2 regions of the Micromonospora sp. NPDC023888 genome follow, and region 1 is predicted to be linked to the other one. Evidence: riboswitches for the same ligand, from Rfam matches in the RefSeq annotation. Region 1 holds a riboswitch; the other holds the start of a gene.

Region 1 (7,751 bases):
ACCCGCAACTCCTGCAACAGGTCGGCGAAATTACGCTGCCAACGCTGCTTCTCGGTCTCCTTGGACACGCGCTACCTCCGGTGCGACGCTACTGCCGGCGGTCCCGGCCGCCGGCAGCAACGCCAATGCCCCACCCGGCTGAGCGCGAAACTGGTTCACGACATCTGGCGTTCATCTTCGAGACGCAAGCCGGCCACCGCAGCGTCCGGGTCGCAAGCCCGCCCCCGGGAGCGTCTCGGCGTCAGGAGCCGCGTCGGATCCGACCGGCGTACCGGGCCTCCAACTCGGTGTTGTGCGCGTCGCCGTCGGGGATGTTCGCCGACAGGTAGACCGGCGGCCGCTCCCCCGCCGCCAGCAGCCGGGCCACCACCTCCACCGTCACCTGCTGGGCCAGCAACGCCGCGGTGATCGAGGAGACCGCGCCGACCGCGCCGCCACCGGGCAGCGGCAGCGTCGCGTCACCGTACGGGGCGCCGTTGTCGAGCACGACGTCGGCGAGGTCGGCGAGCTTGCGCCCGGACGGGTGGCGGGAGGTCATCCGGCCCGAGTGCTGCGCGGAGGTGATCGCCACCAGGGAGTGGCCGCGTGCCTTGACAAGCGTGGCGAACTCCACCATCGCGCCGTTGACCCCGGAGTTCGAGGCCAGCACGAAGACGTCGGTGGGCCGCACCGGCGCCAACTCGTAGAGCCGGTGCGCGACCGCCGGGTCCCGCTCCAGCAGCGGGCCGAGCCGCTCGGCCGGGTCCCCGCCGAGCAGCACCAGGTCCCGCAGCGCGATCCGGTTGGTCGGCACCAGACCCCCCGCCCGGCCGGCGATCTCCATGGCGAGAGCCTCGGAGTGCCCGGTGCCGAACGCGTGCACCACCCCGTCGGCGCGGACCGCGTCGGCGATCAGGTCGGCGGCCCGCCCGACCGCCTCCCGCTGGCTGGCGGCCACCCGGCCGATCGTCTCGGTCACCACGGCCAGGTAGGCCTCGGCACTCACCGTCATGCGTCCTCCGTCGTCCGGTTCCGATCCAGCCAGCGCACCGCGAAGTCGACAGCTTCCCGCTGGCCCATCAACCTGCCGGTCCCGGTGCCGACCGGTCCGGTGCGAACCGCCCCGGTCGCCTCCAGGTCCGCGCCGAGCGCGGCGAAGTCGTCGGCGTCGAGCCGTACGTCCTCCCACCACACCCACTCCCGACCACCGTCGCCGGTGCGCACCGCGGCGCCGACCCGCTCGCGGGGCGAACCCGGGCGGCGGTACTCGGCCAGGTGCAGCGAGGTGCTCGCGGAGTGGTCCACGCCGAGCAGCAGGACATCGGCGTCCAGGTCGTAGAGCCGGGCCAGCGGGGAGCCCTCACCGAGCATGTCGGCCAGGGCGTGCCCGGCCACCACCTGCTCGGCGGCCGGGCCGAGCGCGGCGAACGACACGTGCGGGTGCGAGCTGCGCAGGGCGCCGGGCCAGCCGCGGACCGTCTCGGCGACCGCGCCCATGTGCCGGCTCGGGGTCACCGCCGGGTCGAAGCCCGGCATCTCGGCGCGGATCAGCGGCCACCAGTCCGCCGGCACCGGCGGTCTGCGCCACTGCGCGGGATCGCTGTTGTCGGGCGTGTGGGTGGGCACCACGATGGTGCCGTCCGGACCGAGCGCGTCGCGCAGCGCGAGCACCACCGCGTGCGAGCCGCCGCAGACGAATCCCAGGGAACGCAGCGCGGCGTGCACCAGCAGCGTCGCGCCGGGGCGTACGCCCAGCAGGCGCAGTTGCGCGGCGATCGAGCGTCGGGTGCCCGGCCCGCTGGTGTTCGTCGTCACGGTGCCCCTCCCTGACCGACCCGCACGGGTCAGGCCGTTCCGCCGGCCCGGGTCAGGATCGCCTCGGCGAGCGGGCCCGGTGCCGTGTCCGGAATCCAGTGACTCACACCGGTCAACTGCACGAAGCGGTACGCCCCGGTGACGTTCGCCGCGCACGCCTCGGCGGCGGTCCGGCCGATGGCGACGTCCCGGTCACTCCACACGTAGGTGGTGGGCGCCGCGACCGGGCCGACTCCGGCCAGGTCGGCGCGGGACATCGCCCGGTACCAGTTCAGCGCGGCGGTGAGCGCCTCCGGCTCGCGCATCGGGGCCGCGTAGCGGTCCACCCGGGCAGCGTCGCCCACTGCGCCGAGCATCTTGCGCAGCGCTGTCGCGTGCCACGCCAGCAGCACCTTCTCCGCCGTGCCCGGCTTACGGAACAGGGAGATGTACGACGAGCGGGCCTTCTGCTGGCCGTCGTTGGCGAGGGCGTACGCCATGGCTGCCGGATGTGGCACGGACACCGCGGTCAGCGTGCGGACCCGGTCGGGGTGCCCGGCGGCGACCGCCCAGGCCACGATCGCGCCCCAGTCGTGGCCGACCAGGTGGACGGCGTCCAGCCCCAGGGCGTCGAGCACCGCCACCACGTCGGCGACGAGTTCGGGGATCCGGTAGTCGGCCACCGCCGTCGGCCGCGCGCCCGGCGAGTAGCCGCGCTGGTCCAGCGCGTACGTGCGCAGCCCGGCCGCGTGCAGGGCGGGCACCACGTCGTCCCATTCGCCGCTGTGCTGTGGGAAGCCGTGCAGCAGCAGGACCGGTACGCCGTCCGACGGACCGCCGGCGGTTACCTCGAACGTGAGACCTCGCGCGTCGACCCGCATGATCGTCAGCCTACCCAGCCGGCGTGCGCCCGGGTGAACGCCGAGATGGGCAGACGCCCTGCTGGGCCGGCACCCCTGGTCGGTGTTAGCGTCGACGAGACAACTTCACATCCGACAGGGGAGCGCACAGCGCTGAGAGTGCGGGCATGCCCGCAGACCCTCGAACCTGATCTGGGTAATGCCAGCGCAGGGAGTTCGGTCGACCTCCAGCCGCGCCGCCGTCCGGTGCCACCGGACGCGCGGCGTGCGTCTTCTCCTGGTTCGCACGCAGAACTGGGAGTAACACATGAAATCCACCACCGACACCAACCGTTGGCGGACCGTCGACATCGTGGTCGCCTCGGTGATCGCTGTCGCCTTCGGCGTCATCTTCTGGGCCTGGGGCCTGGTCTGGAGCGCCACCGAGGGTGCGTTCGCGTTCTTCCCACCGGCGCAGACGCTGCTCTACGGCGTGTGGCTGATGCCGGCCGTGATCGGCGGTCTGGTCATCCGCAAGCCCGGCGCCGCGCTCTACTGCGAGACGGTGGCCGCGGTCCTGTCCGCGCTGCTGGGCAGCCAGTGGGCCGGCACGGTGATCCCGCAGGGCATCGTGCAGGGCATCGGCGCCGAGCTGGCGTTCGCCGCCTTCCGGTACCGGTCGTACCGGCTGCCGACCGCGATGCTGGCCGGCGCGCTCACCGGTCTCAGCGCCGCGCTCTTCGACTTCTTCGTCTGGAACGTCGACTACGAGCTTGGCGACTACCGCATCCCGTACGCGCTGATCACCATCGTCAGCGCCACGGTGATCGCCGGCGTCGGCGGCTGGCTGCTGACGAAGGCCCTGGCCAACACCGGCGTCCTGGACCGCTTCCCGGTGGCCCAGGACCGAGCCCTGATCTGACCCCTGGTCGACCGCGGTGATCATGAGGTTGACGGGCGGATGGATCTTCAATACCACCGTCAACCTCATGATCGACCGTGCAGGGTGGAGCCGGGGCGTGGGAGGGGGTGGGTTGGTGGGCGGGGTTTTGTTGCGGGGGTTCGGGTGGCGGCACGCTGGGCGGCGCGCCTGGGCGGTGCGCGGGGTCGACCTGCGGGTTGAGGCCGGCGAGCGGATCTTGCTTCTTGGGCCCTCCGGTGCTGGTAAGAGCACCCTGCTCAGCGCGCTGGCGGGGCTGCTTCCTGAGGACTCCGGCGAGCAGGAGGGCACCGTCGAGATCGACGGGCTCGACCCACGCAAGGGGCGGGAACGGGTCGGCATCGTCTTCCAGGACCCGGAGACCCAACTGGTGATGGCGCGCTGCGGCGACGACGTCGCGTTCGGGCTGGAGAACCGCGGGGTACCGACCGACGAGATCTGGCCCCGGGTGGACGAGGCGCTGCACCGCGTCGGCTTCCCGTACCCCCGGGACCGCCCCACCGCCGCGCTCTCCGGCGGCGAGCAGCAACGCCTCGCCCTGGCCGGCGCGCTGGCGTTGCGTCCCGAGCTGCTGCTGCTCGACGAGCCGACCGCCAACCTCGATCCGGCCGGAGCCGACCTGGTCCGCCAGGCGGTGGCCGGCGCGCTGCACGCCGACACCACGCTGATCCTGGTCGAGCACCGGGTCGCCGAGGCGCTGCCGCTCGTCGACCGGGTGGTCGTCCTGGAACCCGGCGGCGGGGTCCGCGCGGACGGCACCCCCGAGGCGGTCTTCGCCGCCCACGGTGCCGCGCTGGCCGCCGAGGGGGTCTGGGTGCCCGGTCACCCCATCACGCCCCGGCCGGCCACCGCCGAGCCGGGGGAGCTGCTGCTCACCGCCGACCGGCTCGGCCTGCCGCCCCGGCTGGGCCGCACCGACCTGGCGGTACGCGCCGGCGAGGCACTCGCCGTACGCGGACCCAACGGCGCCGGCAAGTCCACCCTGGCGTTGCTGCTCGGCGGGTTGCTGCGGCCGGGGGTCGGGCGGGTGACCGCGTCCGTCGAGCTGGCCGGCGCCGACCACCGCACTCCCCCGCACCGCTGGCGGGCGCCCGCACTGGCCCGGCGGATCGGGTCGGTGTTCCAGGATCCGGAGCACCAGTTCGTCACCAGCACCGTCTTCGACGAGTTGGCGCTCGGCCCACGCCGGACCGGTCAGCCCGAGGCGGCCGTCAAGCAGACAGTGACCGGGCTGCTGGAACGGCTGCGACTGGTCCGCCTCGCCGCCGCCAACCCGTACACCCTCTCCGGTGGTGAGGCCCGGCGGCTGAGTGTGGCGACCGCCCTGGCCACCGCGCCCCGCCTGCTGATCTGCGACGAACCCACCTTCGGTCAGGACCGGCGGACCTGGCGGGAGCTTGTCGATCTCTTCGCCGACCTGCGCGACGCCGGGCACGGCGTGGTCGCGGTCACCCACGACGCGGACTTCGTGGCCGCGCTCGCCGACCGAACCGTCACCCTGCGACGCGCCTCGGACGACGCCCGATGATCACCATCGAGCCGGTGGCCGCGCCCGGTGCGCCGTTGGCCCGCCGCAACCCGGTGGCGAAGCTCGCCGCCGCGCTTGTCTTCTCGTTCACCCTGCTCGCCACCCTGGACCCGCTGGCCCCGGCGATCGCCATCGCGCTCGAACTCGCCGTGCTGCCGCTGTTCGGCATCGGCTACCGGGCGTTGGCCCGGCGGGCCTGGCCGCTGCTCCTCAGTGCCGCCGGCATCCTGGTCACCCTTGTGCTCTTCGCCGCCGACCGGTCCGGCCGGGTCCTGCTGGACGCGGGACCGGTCCTGGTGAGCACCGGCGTGCTGCTCACCGCGCTCGGGCTGGTGCTGCGCGTCTTCGCGGTGGCCCTGCCCGGTGTGATCGTCTTCGCGACCACCGACCCCACCGACCTGGCCGACGCGTTGATCCAGAACGCGAGGGCGCCGGCCCGCTTCGCCATCGGGGCGCTGGCCGCGTTTCGCCTGGTGCCGCTGCTCGGTCAGGAGTGGCAGATGATCAGCATGGCCCGACGCGCGCGCGGCGTCGACGCGGGACGCAACCCGGTGGCGAAGCTTCGGCTGTTCGCCTCCACCGCGTTCGCGCTGCTGGTCGGGGCGATCCGCCGGGGCACCCGTTTGGCCGTCGCGATGGACGCCCGGGGCTTCGACGCCGGCACGCCCCGCACCGTGGCCCGCCACCAACGCTTCACCCGCGCCGACGCGCTCCTCATCGCCGGGGCCGCCGTGCTGGCCGGCGCCGCCCTCACGACAAGCATCGTGGTGGGCACCTTCCGCCCTCTGATCGGCTGAGCCCGCCCCCGGCCGCGCGACCGCAGCCCGCAGCCCGCGGTGCGCAGCCCGCAGCCCGTGGCCCGCGTCCAAGATCCGCACAACATCAGGGATGTAGGGGCCTCGTTCACGAAGGAGGCCCCTACATCGCTGATGTTGCTGTCACCCCCGGCGCCCAGCGACGGCGGACGGGGACGGATCGGTCAGCTTCGGCGGAAGGCGTAGCGGCGGGTCTGGCCGGCCTGTTGGCCGCGGCCGCCACCCGAGCGGTTGCCGCCACCCTGCGGCGGACCGGCCGTCGGCGCCGCCGGTCGCCCGGCCGCCTTCGGCAGATCCCCCACCGCCGGCGCGTCGACCGCCGCTGGCACGTCGACCGGCAGCACCAACGCGTCCGAGACAGCCGCCGCCGGCAACGCCGGCTCGACCAGCACCCCCGGCAACGCCGGCTCGACCAGCACCGCCGGCAACGCCGGCTCGGTCGGTTCGGCTGGGAGGTCGGGGCGGGTGGGCAGGAGCGGGCCGTGCTCGGCCGCCGGGTCGATGCCCAGCGGCGTCGCGCCGGGGGTACGGGACTTCTTCGGATTGCGCCTGGCAGGCATCCGGGCCTCCTTCGGTGCCGACCGGCTCGGCCGGTCCCGCGTTCCGGCGGTCGGTCGGATCGGCTGGTGACCGCCGCGTCGCGACGGTCGAACGGGAGAGAGACTGCTCACCGGGTCGGGCAGGGCCAGCGCCGCCGAACTGCGGGTGGGATGCGGGACGCCCGGGGCCGCACGGACCGCGACGCGGGGCGGCGGGCCGGCTCGGAGAAGGGGCGTCAGTAGCGCATGACCGCACACTATCGGCTGGTCGTTCCCCGGCGCAGCCGATTTTCCTGGCACCATCGACGGCATGCTTGTCGCGTTCTCGGTAACCCCGCTCGGTGTCGGTGAGTCCGTCGGTGACCTGGTCGCCGAGGCGGTACGTGTGGTCCGCGACTCGGGCCTGCCCAACCGCACCGACGCCATGTTCACCACCATCGAGGGTGAGTGGGACGAGGTGATGGCTGTCGTCAAGCGGGCGGTCGACGTGGTGGCCGCGCAGGCGCCCCGGGTGAGCGTGGTGCTCAAGGCAGACGTCCGCCCGGGGGTGACGGACGCGCTCACCGCGAAGGTGGCACATGTGGAGGATCGTCTGGCCCAGCGAAGCTGAGCAGCTCTCGCCGGTAACCGGCTGTCGAGACGACACGCCCACGTTCCGCCGCACCGCGATACGGTCCTAGCACGGAAGTCCGACGGCGAGAGGTGGCGGCACGAATGGCTGAGCAGGCGACGGCGCAGATCGGTGTGACCGGGTTGGCGGTGATGGGCCGGAATCTGGCCCGCAACCTGGCCCGCAACGGCTTCACGGTGGCGGTGCACAACCGGACGCCTGCGCGTACCCGGAGCCTGATCGCCGAGCATGGCGACGAGGGCACGTTCGTGCCCGGCGAGACGATGGCCGATTTCGTGGCGTCGCTGGAACGGCCCCGCGCGGTGATCGTGATGGTCAAGGCGGGTGCGCCCACCGATGCGGTGATCGACGAGTTGGTGCCGCTGCTGGAGGAGGGCGACATCATCGTCGACTGCGGCAACGCCCACTTCGCCGACACCCGTCGTCGGGAGGAGGCGCTGCGCGCGCAGGGGCTGCACTTCAGCGGCACCGGCGTCTCCGGTGGCGAGGAGGGCGCGCTGCTCGGGCCGAGCATCATGCCCGGCGGCTCCGCCGAGTCGTACGCCAAGCTCGGGCCGATGTTCGAGAAGATCGCCGCCCAGGTGGACGGTGTGTCGTGCTGCACCCATGTCGGGCCGGACGGCGCCGGGCACTTCGTCAAGATGGTGCACAACGGCATCGAGTACGCCGACATGCAGCTCATCGCC
Region 2 (7,751 bases), on a different contig from region 1:
CGAGCCCGCTCCGCGCGACGAGCCGGTCGGTCAACAGGACAACACCGGACGGCGGGGTCACAGGTCCGGCCTTCCCTCGTCGGGAGTGGAGGCGAGCGCGTGGAAGCGGCGTTCGATCCGGCCGGCGCCGGCCGCGAGCCGGCCCGCCTCGACCGCGTACCGCATCGCGGTGGCCATCGCCACCGGGTCCGCGGCGCGGGTCACCGCGCTGGCCAGCAGCACCCCGTCGCAGCCCAACTCCATGGCCAGGGCCGCGTCGGAGGCGGTGCCGATGCCGGCGTCGAGGATCACCGGCACGTCGACGCCCTGCCGGATGAGCCGGATGTGGTGGGGGTTGCCGACGCCGAGCCCCGAACCGATCGGGGAGCCGGCCGGCATCACCGCAGCACAGCCCACGTCGGCGAGTCGGCGGGCGAGCACCGGATCGTCGCTTGTGTACGGCAGCACGGTGAAGCCGTCGGCGACCAGCTCCTCTGCGGCGCGGAGCAACTCCACCCCGTCGGGCAGCAGGGTCCGCTCGTCGCCGATCACCTCCAGCTTGACCCAGTCGGTGTCGAACGCGTCCCGGGCCAGCCGGGCCACCTTGACCGCTTCGGTCGCGGTGTGGCAGCCGGCGGTGTTGGGCAGCAGCCGTACCCCGCAGCGGTCCAGCAGGTCAAGCAGCCCGCCGGCCGTACCCGGGGCGGTGTCCACCCGGCGCAGGGCCAGGGTCACCAGCTCGGTGCCGGACGCCCGGATCGCCTGCTCCAGCACGTGCAGGTTGGCGGCCCCACCGGTGCCGAGGATCAGCCGCGAGGTGAACGTCTGTCCACCCAGCTCGAACGGCACGCCGCTCACCCGCCCTGCGCCGCGGTGAGCACCTCGACGCGGTCACCGTCGCGTAGTGCCGTGGTCGCCCAGCCCGCCCGGGGCACCACCTCGCCGTTGACCGCGACGGCCACCCCACGCGGTTGCGGCGCGACGGCACGGACCAGGTCGGCCACCGACACCTCATCCGGGACGCTTCGTCCAGCCCCGTTCACCGTCAACTCCACAGGTCCCCCTTCGTCGTCGGTTCGGGATCGCCCCCGGCCGCCGGGCCGGCGAACCGGTCCGGCCGGACCGCCGGTTCCTGATCGCCCCCGGTCGCCGGGCCGACGAACCGGTCCGGCCGGAAGGGCGCGAGCAGCGGATCGGGTACGCCCGTGCACACCAGGTCGGCGATCAGGTCGGCGGTGATCGGGGTGAGCACGATGCCGTGCCGGTGGTGACCGGTGGCGGCCAGCACGTCCGGCCGGCCGGGCAGCGGTCCGAGGATCGGCGCGTTGTCCGGGGTTCCTGGGCGCAGTCCGGCGACCGCCTCGACCAGGTCGTACTCGGCCAGCTCGGGCAGCAGGTCCACCCCGGCGCGCAGCAGGCGCTGCACGGCACCGGCGGTGACAGTGGTGTCCAACCGTTCCTCGACCGTCGCGCCGAGCACCACCTCGCCGTCGGCTCGGGGCACCAGATAGACGGGCTCGCCGTCGGCGTACCCCCGGATCACGTGCCGGAAGCCCGGCGCGACGCCGTCGGGCGCGCGGAGTCGGAGGATCTGGCCCTTCACCGGCCGCACGGGCAGGCCGGTGAGTGTGGCCGCCCCGCAGCCGGCGGCGACCACCGTCACCTGCGCATCCACGTCGGACAGTTGCGTGACCGCCTGCGGCACCAGCACCGCGCCGGCCCGCTGCGCGGCCGTGCGCAGCGCCGGCACCAGCAGTCGGGGGTCGACCTGGTGGTCGGTGGGCGCGAGCGCGCCGCCGCGCACCCTCGGGGCGAGCGCCGGCTCGCGGTCGCGCAGCTCGCTGGGGCGCAGTGGGGTCACCGGCAGGCCCAACCCCTGCTGGTACGCCCAGAGCCGGCGCGCCTCGGCCAGGTCGTCGCCGGTCAACCCGACAAGCAGGGTGCCGTCGGTCCGGTGGCCGATGTCGACGCCCGTGGCGTCGGCCAGCTCGGCGGCGAACGCCGGCCAGCGGGCGGCGGACGCCAGCAACAGCTCGGTCAGTTTCCGCTCACCGAAGTACGCCTCGGCGACCGGCGCGAGCATGCCGGCGGCCACCGCCGACGCCCCCGAGCCGGGTGCCGGATCGTGCACCACCACCCGCAGCCCTCGGGCGGCGCAGCGCCAGGCGATCGCCAGCCCGATTGGCCCCGCCCCCACCACCGCGACGTCCGGCCGGGCCCGGTCGCTCGATCGCGCTGACGGGGACCGGCCGGTCAGCACGTCAGGGCCTCGATCAGCTCGGCGGTCGCCCGCGCCGGGTCGGCGGCAGCGGAGACCGCACCGACGACCGCCACCCCGTACGCCCCGGCGGCCCGCAGCTCCGGCACCCGGTCGGCGGTCACGCCACCGATCGCGATGACCGGCACGTCGACGGCGTCGGCGACAGCGCGGACCCCGGCCGGCCCGATCGGGTCCGGCAGGCCGGGCTTGGTGCTGGTGGGGTGGCAGGGGCCGACGCCCAGGTAGTCGGCGCCCGCCGCGACGGCCTCGGTCGCTGTTCCCGGCGCGCGGGCGGTGGCGCCCAGCACACCTGTGGGGCCGAGCACCCGACGGGCGGCGGCGACCGGCAGGTCGTCCGCTCCGATGTGGCCGCCGGCCGCGCCCACCGCCAGCGCCACGTGCAGCCGGTCGTTGACCAGGCAGGTCGCGTCGTACGACACGCAGAGCGCCAGCACCCGCCGGGCCAGGTCGTACGCCTCCCGGTCGGTGGCGGAGTCCTCGACCCGGACCTGCACCACGAGGTCGGCGCGGGCCACCGCGAGGGCGGCCCGGACCACGCTGAGCGGGTCCCGACCGGGTCGGGTGTCGGTGATCAGATGCAGTCGCCCCAGGGACGGCACGGCAACGCTCCTCCCTGCGCCGGCATTACCCGGATCAGGTTCGACGGTCGGGGGCTGTCAGCCCCCCTCTCAGCCCGGTACACCGGGCTCCCGTGGGTTACTTGCGTGTCACCGTACGACAGATCCGCCGGTCTGCCAAGGCGAGGTTCGGCGGCGGCCGGCGGGCCGGAACGCACCGAATCGAGCTAGATCTGTGGGGCGGTTCATGCGGTCCTGTTCGGAATGTCGCCTGCCGTTGCAGAACCGTTACCCGCCGGCATCTTGCCGGACATTGAACCAGCCGAATTAATTTGTTCAGCGATTCGACAAAATGTCGGTGGGGGCACCCTGGCACGGCGTCACCACCGGCTCCATCAGGGACGGCCTTCGGCGAGCCGACTCCCGCGAGCTCTGTCACTACGACACAGGAGGCGGCGTGTCCCGTTCTCGTCGTGCCCGCTTACCCATCACCGCAACCCTCATCTCCCTGGCCCTCGCCTCGACGACCCTGTTCGGCACGCCCGCGCAAGCCGCGCCGGCCGCCGCACAGGTCCCGCCGAAGGACGCCGCGGCCGGGACCCCGGTCACCCAGGTGGCGCCGAAGGCGCCCCGAAAGGCAGCCGACGATCCCTTCTCGGTCCTGGTCTTCTCCAAGACCGCCGGCTTCCGGCACGACTCCATCCCCACCGGCATCGCCGCCATCCAACAACTCGGTGCCACCAACGGATTCACGGTGGACGCTTCCGAGGACGGCGCCGCATTCAGCGACGCCAACCTGGCGAAGTACAAGGCCGTGATCTGGCTCTCCACCACAGGTGACGTCCTCAACGCCGAGCAGCAGGCGGCGTTCGAGCGCTACGTGAAGGCCGGCGGCGGTTACGTCGGCATCCACGCCGCGTCCGACACCGAGTACAGCTGGGCCTGGTACGGCGACCTGGTCGGCGCGTACTTCGCCAACCACCCGCAGAACCAGCAGGCCACCGTCAAGGTGGAGGACCACGCCCACCCGTCCACGGCCGAACTGCCGGACCGCTGGTCCCGGTTCGACGAGTGGTACAACTTCCAGACCAACCCCCGGCCGGACGTGCACGTGCTGGCCAGCCTGGACGAGAAGAGCTACACCCCGGGCGCGGGCGCGATGGGTGCCGACCACCCGACCTCCTGGTGTCAGGACTTCGACGGCGGTCGCTCCTGGTACACCGGTGGCGGGCACACCCGGGAGTCGTACGCCGAGCCCGAGTTCCTGTCCCACCTGCTCGGCGGCATCCGGACCGCGGCCGGTGTCGCGGACGCCGACTGCGGTGCCACGAAGACCTCGAACTTCGAGAAGGTCACGCTGGACAGCAACACCAGCAACCCGATGGAGCTGGACATCGCCCCCGACGGGCGGGTCTTCTACATCGAGCGCGACGGCCGGGTGCAGATCGTGAAGCCGGACACCGGCAGCACGGTCACCGCCGTCGACCTGGACGTCTTCACCGGCAACGAGGACGGTCTGATCGGCATCCGGCTCGACCCGGACTTCGCCACCAACAAGTGGGTGTATCTCTACTACGCCCCGAACGACAACGTCACCCGCAACCTGCTGTCAAGGTTCACGGTCAGCGGCGACACCATCGACCTGGCCAGCGAGAAGCAGATCCTGCGGGTCGACACGCAGCGCAACACCTGCTGCCACGCCGGCGGCAGCATGACCTTCGACAGCGCCGGCAACCTCTACCTGGCCACCGGTGACAACACCAACCCGTTCGAGTCGAACTCGTACTCGCCGCTCGACGAGCGGCCGGGTCGCCAGGACTACGATTCGCAGCGCACCTCGGCGAACACCAACGACCTGCGCGGCAAGGTGCTCCGGATCCACCCGGAGGACGACGGGACGTACACCGTTCCGAGCGGCAACCTCTTCGCGCCGGGCACCGAGAAGACCCGTCCCGAGATCTACGCGATGGGCTTCCGCAACCCGTTCCGGATCGGCACCGACCCGAAGACCAACACGCTGTACGTCGGTGACTACGGACCGGACGCCAACGCGAACAACCCGGACCGGGGTCCCCGTGGCCTGGTCGAGTGGAACATCGTGACCCCCGGCAACTACGGCTGGCCGTACTGCACGGGAACGAACGAGGCCTACAACGACTACACGTTCCCGTCCGGCCCGAGCGGTCCGAAGTTCGACTGCGCCGCGCCGGTGAACAACTCGCCGAACAACACCGGCCTGACCAACCTCCCGCCGGTCGTCCCGGCCACCGTCGACTACGGCTACGCCGGTGACGCGCGGTACCCGGAGATCGGTGGCGGCGGCGCGCCGATGGGCGGCCCGGTCTACCGGTACGACGCCAACCTCAACTCCACCCGCAAGTGGCCGGCGTACTACGACGGCAAGGCGCTGCTCGGCGAGTGGAACCAGAACAAGATGTACACGATGCAGGTGACCGCCGACGGCAAGTCGCTTGTGGACATCAACCAGTTGCTCACCGGGATGAGCATGATCCGGCCGATGGACTTCGAGTTCGGCCCGGACGGCGCGTTGTACCTGATCGAGTGGGGCAGCGGCTTCGGCGGCAACAACGACAACTCCGGCATCTACCGGATCGACTACACCGCCGGTGACCGCGCGCCCATCGCGGCGGCGTCCGCCAACCCCACCTCGGGTCCGGCGCCGTTGACAGTCACCTTCTCCAGCGCCGGCTCCCGGGACCCGGACGGTGGCGCGCTCACCTACGCCTGGGCCTTCGGCGACGGGCAGACCTCCACCGAGGCGAACCCGACGCACACCTACGCGACGGCGGGCAACTACACCGCCCAGCTCACCGTGACCAACCCGAAGGGCCGTACCGCGGTGGCCAACGTGCCGGTCACCGTGGGCAACACCGCACCGACGGTGACCATCGAGTTCCCGCCGGACGGTGGCTTCTTCAACTGGGGTGACCAGGTCAAGTACACGATCAAGGTGACCGACCCGGAGGACGGGCAGATCGACTGTGCCAAGGTGAACCTCCAGGTGCTGCTCGGTCACGACGAGCACGCCCACCCGCTGGAGCAGCACACCGGCTGCACCGGCACCGTCCAGACGTCGCTCGCCTCCGGGCACGGCGCCGAGGCGAACGTGTTCGCGGTCTTCGAGGCCACCTACACCGACAAGGGTGGTGCCGGCGGCGCCGGTGCGCTCACCGGTCGGCAGATCGAGGTTCTCCAGCCCAAGCAGAAGCAGGCCGAGTTCTTCACCGCCACCGGCCGTACTCCGGTGAGCACCGGCGGCGGCGACGCCGGCGTGCAGCGGGAGGCCGGGGCCGACACCGCAGGTGGCGGCCAGAGCATCGCGTTCATCGAGGACGGTGACTGGTGGTCGGTCGCTCCGGCGAACCTGACGAACATCACCGAGATCCGGTTCCGGGCCGCCTCGGCCGCCGCTGGCGGTCGGATCGAGGTCCACGCGGGTGCTGTTGACGGACCGGTGGTCGCCACGGCCGTCGTGCCGTCGACCGGGGCCTGGCAGACGTACACGGACGTGAGCGCGCCGGTCACCGGTGCCGCGAGCGGTTCGCTGTTCTTCGTGGCCCGCGACCCGAACGGCGGAACGGGTTCGCTGTTCAACGTCAACTGGATGGACTTCGTCGGCCGCGGTGTCACCGAGAACGCGCCGCCGGTCGTCAGCGCCACGGCCACCCCGGCCACCGGCACCGCGCCGGTAACCGTCGCCTTCGACGGCACGGCCACCGACGCCGAGGGCGACACCCCGCTGACGTACGCCTGGGACTTCGGTGACGGCGGCACGGCGACCACCCTGGACGCCAGCCACACCTACACCAACCCGGGCACCTTCACGGCCACCCTCACGGTGACCGACAGCAAGGGCGCCAAGGCGTACGCCACGGTGCCGGTGCGGGCCGACGCTCCGGACACGTCCTGCTTCGGGGCGCGTTCGGACGACTTCAACGGCAACAGTCTCGACAAGGCCCGTTGGACAAGCGTGATCCGGGAGAACCAGCTCTACTCGCAGAGTGGCGGCGCGCTGCGGCTGCCCACCGGGGTGGGTGACCTCTACGGGGCTCGCAACGACGCCACCAACCTGGTGCTCCAGGCGGCTCCGACCGGCGCCTGGGAGATGACCACCAAGGTCACCCTGCCGGTGACTGCCAACTACCAGCAGGCTGGCCTGCTGGTGTACGGCGACGACGACAACTACGCCAAGCTGGACCTGCTGTACAACGGCAGCCGGCGGGTGGAGTTCATCCGGGAGACGGCTGCCACGCCGCGCAACGACGCTGCCGACAGCGCCGCCGCACCGGCGGGTGACACCGTGTACCTGCGGATCACCAGCGACGGGACGAACCTGACCGCCGCCGCCTCTGGCGACGGGCAGACCTTCACCCCGGTCGGCCGTTCGGCAGCGCTCGCCGGCATCACCAACCCGCGGATCGGGGTCTTCGCCCTCAACGGAGGCACCGAGGCGCCGGTTGTCGACGCCGCGTTCGACTCGTTCCAGGTCACGCCGGACGCCCCGGCCGGCCCGGTCGACCCGTCGGACGAGTTCACCGGCGACACGCTTGACAAGTGCCGGTGGGACGCCATCACGCGGGAGGACCCGGCCGGTTACCGGGTGACCGGTGGCGCGTTGCGGATCGACGTACCCAACGGTGACATCTACGGCACCGACAACACCGGGCCGAAGAACTTCATCCTCCAGACCGCGCCGTCCGGCGACTGGACCCTGGAGACGAAGGTCGACGGCAGCCTGCTGAACGAGCAGTACCAGCAGGCCGGTCTGCTCGTGCAGGCGGACGACGACAACTACCTGAAGTTCGACTTCATCGCGGACAACCAGGCCGGCCAGACGGTGACGCGGCGGATCGAGTTCCGCAGCGAGATCGGCGGCGTCGTCCAGAACCCGCAACCGGAGGCGACAAGCCTCA

What was found. A riboswitch is a leader RNA that binds a small molecule or an ion and turns the genes downstream of it on or off. The one in region 1 is predicted to bind thiamine pyrophosphate.
Region 2: another riboswitch for thiamine pyrophosphate. It lies ahead of thiE (thiamine phosphate synthase); the one in region 1 lies ahead of AB0F61_RS06995 (ECF transporter S component).

What each region holds. Positions count from the first base shown of each region.
Region 1 is NZ_JBEZZW010000006.1:24,229-31,979, forward strand. It holds gene AB0F61_RS06975 (DUF6328 family protein) at 1-68, opposite strand, end outside; gene AB0F61_RS06980 (SIS domain-containing protein) at 242-991, opposite strand; gene AB0F61_RS06985 (AAC(3) family N-acetyltransferase) at 988-1,794, opposite strand; gene AB0F61_RS06990 (alpha/beta fold hydrolase) at 1,824-2,654, opposite strand; TPP riboswitch at 2,761-2,865, shown strand; gene AB0F61_RS06995 (ECF transporter S component) at 2,941-3,534, shown strand; gene AB0F61_RS07000 (ABC transporter ATP-binding protein) at 3,650-5,080, shown strand; gene AB0F61_RS07005 (energy-coupling factor transporter transmembrane component T) at 5,077-5,877, shown strand; gene AB0F61_RS07010 (hypothetical protein) at 6,060-6,455, opposite strand; gene AB0F61_RS07015 (MTH1187 family thiamine-binding protein) at 6,745-7,044, shown strand; gene gndA (NADP-dependent phosphogluconate dehydrogenase) at 7,149-7,751, shown strand, end outside.
Region 2 is NZ_JBEZZW010000050.1:691-8,441, forward strand. It holds partial or broken gene AB0F61_RS30510 (thiamine phosphate synthase) at 1-61, opposite strand, end outside; gene AB0F61_RS30515 (thiazole synthase) at 58-837, opposite strand; gene thiS (sulfur carrier protein ThiS) at 834-1,034, opposite strand; gene thiO (glycine oxidase ThiO) at 1,025-2,239, opposite strand; gene thiE (thiamine phosphate synthase) at 2,233-2,859, opposite strand; TPP riboswitch at 2,854-2,963, opposite strand; gene AB0F61_RS30535 (ThuA domain-containing protein) at 3,275-7,751, shown strand, end outside.